2 regions of the Streptomyces sp. NPDC047017 genome follow, and region 1 is predicted to be linked to the other one. Evidence: riboswitches for the same ligand, from Rfam matches in the RefSeq annotation. Region 1 holds a riboswitch; the other holds the start of a gene.
The links. Region 1 has a riboswitch for glycine ahead of gcvP (aminomethyl-transferring glycine dehydrogenase). Riboswitches for the same ligand answer to the same signal wherever they lie in the genome.
Positions count from the first base shown of each region.

Region 1 (3,244 bases):
CGTGGAGGACACCTACGACGTGGACATCCACGACCGGACGCGGGTGGGCCTGGAAGTGCAGCGGCTCGCGGACCGGTGCGTGCGGCGGCTGCGCGAGGCCGGGCTGTCGGGGCGGACCATCGTGCTGAAGGTGCGCCGGTACGACTTCTCCACGCTGACCCGTTCGGAGACGCTGCGCGGGCCCACCGACGACCTGGCGGTGGTCCGGGAGGCGGCGGCCCGGCTGCTGGACTCCGTGGACACCACCGGCGGTGTACGGCTGCTCGGCGTGGGGGTGTCCGGGCTCGCGGACTACACGCAGGAGGACCTGTTCGCGCAGGCGGCCGGGGAGCGGGCGGCGGCTGGTGAAGGGGCGGCGGCCGGTGAGGGGGCGGGCCCTGCCGAGGAGCCGGCGGACCAACCGGCGCGCGAGGAGGCGGCGCCCGCCGAGCGGCGCTGGGCCGCGGGCCATGACGTGCGGCACGCCGAGCACGGGCACGGCTGGGTGCAGGGCAGTGGCATCGGCAGGGTCACCGTCCGCTTCGAGACACCCCGGTCGGCGCCGGGGCGGGTGCGGACCTTCCGCGTGGACGATCCGGCCCTGGAGCCGGCCGAGCCGCTGCCGCTGGTGCGGCGAAGACCGGAGGAGCAGGGCGGTGTGGCCGGTGGCGTGGCCGGTGCGGTGGCGGCGGGTGAGGGCGAGGGGGCTGCCACGGCCGCTCTGGGGGCGCTGTGAGGTGACCCGAGGTGCCACCTGGAGCCCTGGCGGGCTCCGGGGGCGTGCGGGGGGCGTGTGATCCCGGGTCGCGGCCGGTCTGCCGGTGCGGGTGAGTCGGCGAGGTGGAACCTCGGTCGCGGCCCGGGGGTCGGTGGTCCCGATGCGGGAGGAGGCGGACGAGAGGGACGTACACGGGTCGGGCGAGCGGGCGAAGGGTCCTGGGGTCAGGCCTCCTCGGAGCCGGAGCCGGCCAGTCTGCCGAAGTCGTGGTCCGGGAGGGCCGGGGCAGGGCCCACGTCGAGGCCGTAGTGGTGGTAGAGCTGCAGTTCCTGCTCCGGGGAGAGGTGGCGGCCCACGCCGAAGTCGGGGGCCTCCTTGATCAGTGCCCGGTCGAAGGGGACGCGCAGGGTGCCCTCGACCAGCTCGCTGGGCTCCAGGGGCACGAAGGCGTCCCGGGAGAACAGGCCCGTGCGTATGGCCGCCCACTCCGGCACACCGGTCGCGTCGTCGAGGTACACCTCGTCCACCGTGCCGATCTTGTTGCCGTTGCGGTCGAACGCCTTGCGGCCGATCAGGTTGCGCGGATCGATCTCGGTCAGCACGGTCCCTCCACGTGGTCGCAACTCATCCGTAAGCACTACGAAAGAGCACATTCGGTCCTGCGGCCACTCGAACACCGCCGCGGAGCCCGCTGGTACGCTGGCAAACGGCTGCTGACCCCGTGCGGGAGAGTCCTCCGGAACCACCGGAGGCGCCGAAGGAGCAAATCCTCCCCGGAATCTCTCAGGCCCACGTACCGCACGGACGAGGTCACTCTGGAAAGCAGGGCGGTTGCCGACGGCTTCCGCTCTCACCGACGGTGAAAGCCGGGCGCCCTCGGGTGGTCCGGTGAAGCTCTCAGGTCGAGATGACAGAGGGGGAGGCCGCCGGGACATCCACGCCGTGGTGTCCCCCGAAGGTCGCGTCAGACCAGGAGGCCCTCCACCATGACCGCCCAGCGCATTCCGCTCTCCGAGCTCGAACAGGGCATCCCCTTCGAGCAGCGCCACATCGGGCCCGACCAGGAGGCGCGGGCCAAGATGCTCGCGCAGGTCGGCTACGGATCGCTCGACGAGCTGACCGCCGCCGCGGTCCCGGATGTGATCAAGAACGCCAAGGCGCTCGATCTGCCCGGCGCGCGCACCGAGGCCGAGGTGCTGGCCGAGCTGCGCACCCTCGCCGACCGCAATCAGGTCCTCGGCTCCATGATCGGCCTCGGCTACTACGGGACGTTCACCCCGCCGGTCATCCTGCGCAACGTCATGGAGAACCCGGCCTGGTACACGGCCTACACCCCGTACCAGCCGGAGATCTCGCAGGGCCGCCTGGAGGCCCTGCTGAACTTCCAGACCGTGGTCGCCGACCTCACCGGCCTGCCGACCTCCGGCGCCTCCCTCCTGGACGAGGGCACCGCCGCGGCCGAGGCGATGTCGCTGTCGCGGCGCATGGGCAAGAACAAGAAGGGCCTGTTCCTGGTCGACGCGGACGCGCTGCCGCAGACCATCGCCGTCATCGAGACCCGCGCCGAGCCCGCCGGCGTCGAGGTCGTCGTCGCCGACCTCAGCGACGGCATCCCGGCCGAGCTCGCCGGACGCGAGATCAACGGCGTGCTCCTGCAGTACCCGGGCGCCTCCGGGGCCGTACGCGACCTGAAGCCCGTCATCGAGCAGGCGCACGGACTGGGCGCCCTGGTCACCGTGGCCGCCGACCTGCTCGCCCTCACCCTGCTGAAGTCCCCCGGCGAGCTGGGCGCGGACATCGCCGTGGGCACCACCCAGCGCTTCGGCGTGCCGATGGGCTTCGGCGGACCGCACGCCGGCTACATGGCGGTGCACGAGAAGTTCGCCCGCAGCCTGCCCGGCCGCCTGGTCGGCGTCTCCGTCGACGCCGACGGCAACAAGGCCTACCGCCTCGCCCTGCAGACCCGCGAGCAGCACATCCGCCGGGAGAAGGCCACCAGCAACATCTGCACCGCGCAGGTGCTGCTCGCCGTCATGGCCGGCATGTACGCCGTCTACCACGGCCCCGAGGGCCTGAAGGCCATCGCGCAGCGCACCCACCGCTACGCCGCGGTGCTCGCCGAGGGCCTGAAGGCGGCCGGCGCCGAGATCGTCCACGGCGCCTACTTCGACACGCTGACCGTCAGGACGCCGGGCCGGGCCGCCGAGGTCGTCGCCGCCGCCCGCGAGGCCGGTGTCAACCTGTACCCCGTCGACGCCGACCACGTCTCGATCGCCTGCGACGAGACCACCACGCGGGCGCAGCTGCGTACCGTGTGGACCGCCTTCGGCGCCGACGGCGACATCGACGCGCTGGACGCCGCGGCGGCCCCGGCCCTGCCCGAGCCGCTGCTGCGCACCGACGCCTACCTCACCCACCCCGTCTTCCAGCAGTACCGCTCCGAGACCGCGATGCTGCGCTACCTGCGCCGGCTCGCCGACCGCGACTACGCGCTCGACCGCGGCATGATCCCGCTGGGCTCCTGCACCATGAAGCTCAACGCGACCA
Region 1 is NZ_JBEYVW010000004.1:460,774-464,017, reverse strand. Features, by position in the region: gene ABZ858_RS09765 (DNA polymerase IV) at 1-715, shown strand, start outside; gene ABZ858_RS09760 (PRC-barrel domain-containing protein) at 922-1,299, opposite strand; glycine riboswitch at 1,412-1,506, shown strand; gene gcvP (aminomethyl-transferring glycine dehydrogenase) at 1,684-3,244, shown strand, end outside.

Region 2 (3,244 bases), on a different contig from region 1:
GCTGGGCGTAGACGACATCGCCGAGCGCGTTGGCCGCGAACTCGGTGATGCCGACCGTCGCGACGCCGTTCTCGGCGGGCGACAGCCACTCGTGCTCCTTGCTGTAGCGCAGCTGCTGGGGGTTGCTCATGGCCTGAATTCTCCTGTACGCGGGGGAGTGCTGGTGGATGAGGGACTGCGGGAAACGCTGGTGGGCGGCGGAACGTGCCCGGGGTCACACCCGGGCACGCCGGAGGGCGGACGCGTCAGGGCCTGACGCGGCGCGGCCCCGCCGGGCCGGGACCAGTGTCTACTTCCGCCGCTTGTAGAACGGCAGTGCCACGACCTCGTACGGTTCGTGGTTGCCCCGGACGTCCACGCCGACCCCCGGCGTGCCCGGAGCGGCGTGCGCGGCGTCCACGTAGGCCATGGCGATCGGCTTGCCCAGGGTGGGGGAGGGGGCGCCGGAGGTGACCTCGCCGATCACCTCGCCGCCACAGACGACGGAGTACCCCGCGCGCGGGACGCGCCGGCCCTCGGCGACCAGGCCGACCAGGACCCGGGGCGGCTGCGCGGCGGCCCGCTCGGCGGCGGCCCCGAGCGCCTCGCGCCCGACGAAGTCGCCCTCCTTCTCGAACTTGACCACCCGGCCGAGGCCCGCGTCGAACGGGGTGAGCGCGGTCGTCAGCTCGTGCCCGTACAGCGGCATGCCCGCCTCCAGGCGCAGCGTGTCCCGGCAGGACAGGCCGCACGGGACCAGGCCGACGCCCTCGCCCGCCCCGGTCAGCGCCTGCCACAGCGCGGGCGCGTGCTCCGGCTCCACAAACAGCTCGAAGCCGTCCTCGCCGGTGTAGCCGGTGCGGGCGATCAGCGCGGGCACCCCGGCGACCATGCCGGGCAGGCCCGCGTAGTACTTGAGGCCGTCCAGGTCGGCGTCGGTCAGGGACTTCAGGATGCCCGGGGACTCGGGGCCCTGGACGGCGAGCAGCGCGTAGGCGTCCCGGTCGTCGCGGACCTCGGCGTCGAAGCCGGCCGCCCGCTCGGTGAGCGCGTCCAGCACCACCTGGGCGTTGGAGGCGTTGGCCACGACCATGTAGCGGGTGTCGGCCAGCCGGTAGACGATCAGGTCGTCCAGGATGCCGCCGTCCTCCTGGCAGATCATGGTGTAGCGGGCGCGGCCGGTGCCGACCGAGCCGATGTTGCCGACCAGGGCGAAGTCCAGCAGGGCGGCGGCCTGCGGGCCGGTGACGGTGATCTCGCCCATGTGGGAGAGGTCGAAGAGACCGGCCCGGGTGCGCACGGCCAGGTGCTCGTCGCGCTCGGAGCCGTAGCGCAGCGGCATGTCCCAGCCGGCGAAGTCGGTCATCGTCGCACCGAGCGAGCGGTGCACCGTGTCCAGCGCGGTGTGACGGAGGGGCGCGGAACTGCTCATCGGTCGGTCTCCAAGGCGATGGGGGCGAGGACAGGACTCGTGTCCTCCCCATCTGTCATCGGAACCTGAGAGGTTCGCCATGACCGCCGGCATGCGGACGGTCACGGTTTGCACCTTGGGTGGGGCCGCTGCGGCAGCGGCCCGCTTTTCAGATGTGCCTCGCCCGCGCGGTAACGGGGCCTGAGAGATTCAAGGGAGGGACTTGCTCCTTCGGCGCCCCAGCGAGACGACTGCTGGGAACTCTCCCGCGCGGATTCAAGCGGCCGGTATGCAGTTGGCGCGCACATCATTGCACGCCCGGCGCGCTCGCGGCAGGGCCGCATCCGTAACCGTCCTGTGGCAGAACGCGCACGACAGCGACGGGCGCCACGCATTACCTTCTCTTTACGCTCGATGGGAAGGTGACCGTCACCGCCCCGGGGGAGGAGGACGAGGGTGGACAGGACCGCGCCGGCGTACGCCACGACCCGGGCGCCCGCCCTGCCCGCACCGACAGGGACCCCGGCCCGCGACAGGGACGGCGAGCCCCCGACGCCCGTGGCCCGCGACCTGCGGGAGCACTCCGTACCCGTGGCCCGTGACCTGCGGGAGCCTCCCGGCCCCGTGGCCGGCGATCCGGGCGAGCACCCGGCTCCCGCCGTTCGCGCCCCGCGTGAGCGCCGGGTTCCCGGCGTCCGTGACCTGCGGGCGCATTCCACGCTCGGCGTCCGCGACCTGCGGGAGCCTCCCGCGTCTGTGGCCGGTGAGCCGGGCGAGCACCCGGCTCCCGCCGTTCGCGCCCCGCGTGAGCACCCGGCTCCCGGCGTCCGTGACCTGCGGGAGGATTCCACGCCCGTCGTCCGAGACCTGCGGGAGCCTCCCGGGCCCGTGGCCGGCGAGCCGGGCGAGGGTCCCGCCCCCGTGGTCCGCGCCCCGCGCGAGCACCCCGCTCCCATGGTCCGCGACCTGCGCGACCGCCCCGGCCGCGCCCCGCGCGAACTGCTCTTCGGCCCCCGTGACCTGGCCGTCGTCACCGGGCTGCCGGGCAGCGGCAAGTCCACGCTGATGGACCGCGCGGTGCCCGGGGCGCGGATCGACTCCCAGGACGTGCGCGACCGCTTCGACGCCCGCCTCGCCCGCCGCCTGCCCTACGCCCTCTACCGCCCCCTGGTCCGCCTCGCCCACTACGCCGCGCTGCGCCGCGCCCTGCGCGCCGGCGGGGGTGTCGTGGTCCACGACTGCGGCACCCAGAGCTGGGTGCGCGCCTGGCTGGCCCGCGCCGCCCGCCGCCGCGGCGGCACCCTCCACCTGATCCTGCTGGACGTCACCCCCGACGCCGCGCTGAGCGGCCAGCACCGGCGCGGCCGGCGCGTCTCCCGCTACGCCTTCGCCCGCCACCGCCGCACCGCCGGCCGCCTGGTGCGCGCGGCGGAGCGCGGCGAGGTGCCCGCGGGCTGCGGCTCGGCCGTGCTGCTGGACCGCGCGGCCGCCGGCGAGCTGCGCCGCATCGCCTTCGCCGGCCGGCCCGCCGCCGGCACCCGTTAGCCTTTCGGTCACAGCAGTGGTGACCGGCAGGCGGTAGGCAGATGGACTTCCCGGCGGACTTCTCCGCGGACATCCCGGGGGACTTCCCGGTACAGACGCACCCCCATCCGCACGGCGGATGGCCCGGCAACGAGCTGGAGGAGGTGCTCTCGGCCGCCCTCGGCATCCCGGCCGCCGGCGGCCGGATCACCGAGGTGCTCGCCCGCAGCTTCCTGTGGGTGCCGCTGCCCAACGGCCGCGGTCCGCACGGCGGTCCGCTCGACCTGCCCACGCTGGACCTGGACGGCCAGGTGTACGTGCCGGTCTTCA
Region 2 is NZ_JBEYVW010000018.1:44,604-47,847, forward strand. Features, by position in the region: gene gcvH (glycine cleavage system protein GcvH) at 1-130, opposite strand, end outside; gene gcvT (glycine cleavage system aminomethyltransferase GcvT) at 290-1,411, opposite strand; glycine riboswitch at 1,570-1,669, opposite strand; partial or broken gene ABZ858_RS27235 (AAA family ATPase) at 2,336-2,935, shown strand; gene ABZ858_RS27240 (enhanced serine sensitivity protein SseB) at 2,977-3,244, shown strand, end outside.
Region 2: another riboswitch for glycine. It lies ahead of gcvT (glycine cleavage system aminomethyltransferase GcvT); the one in region 1 lies ahead of gcvP (aminomethyl-transferring glycine dehydrogenase).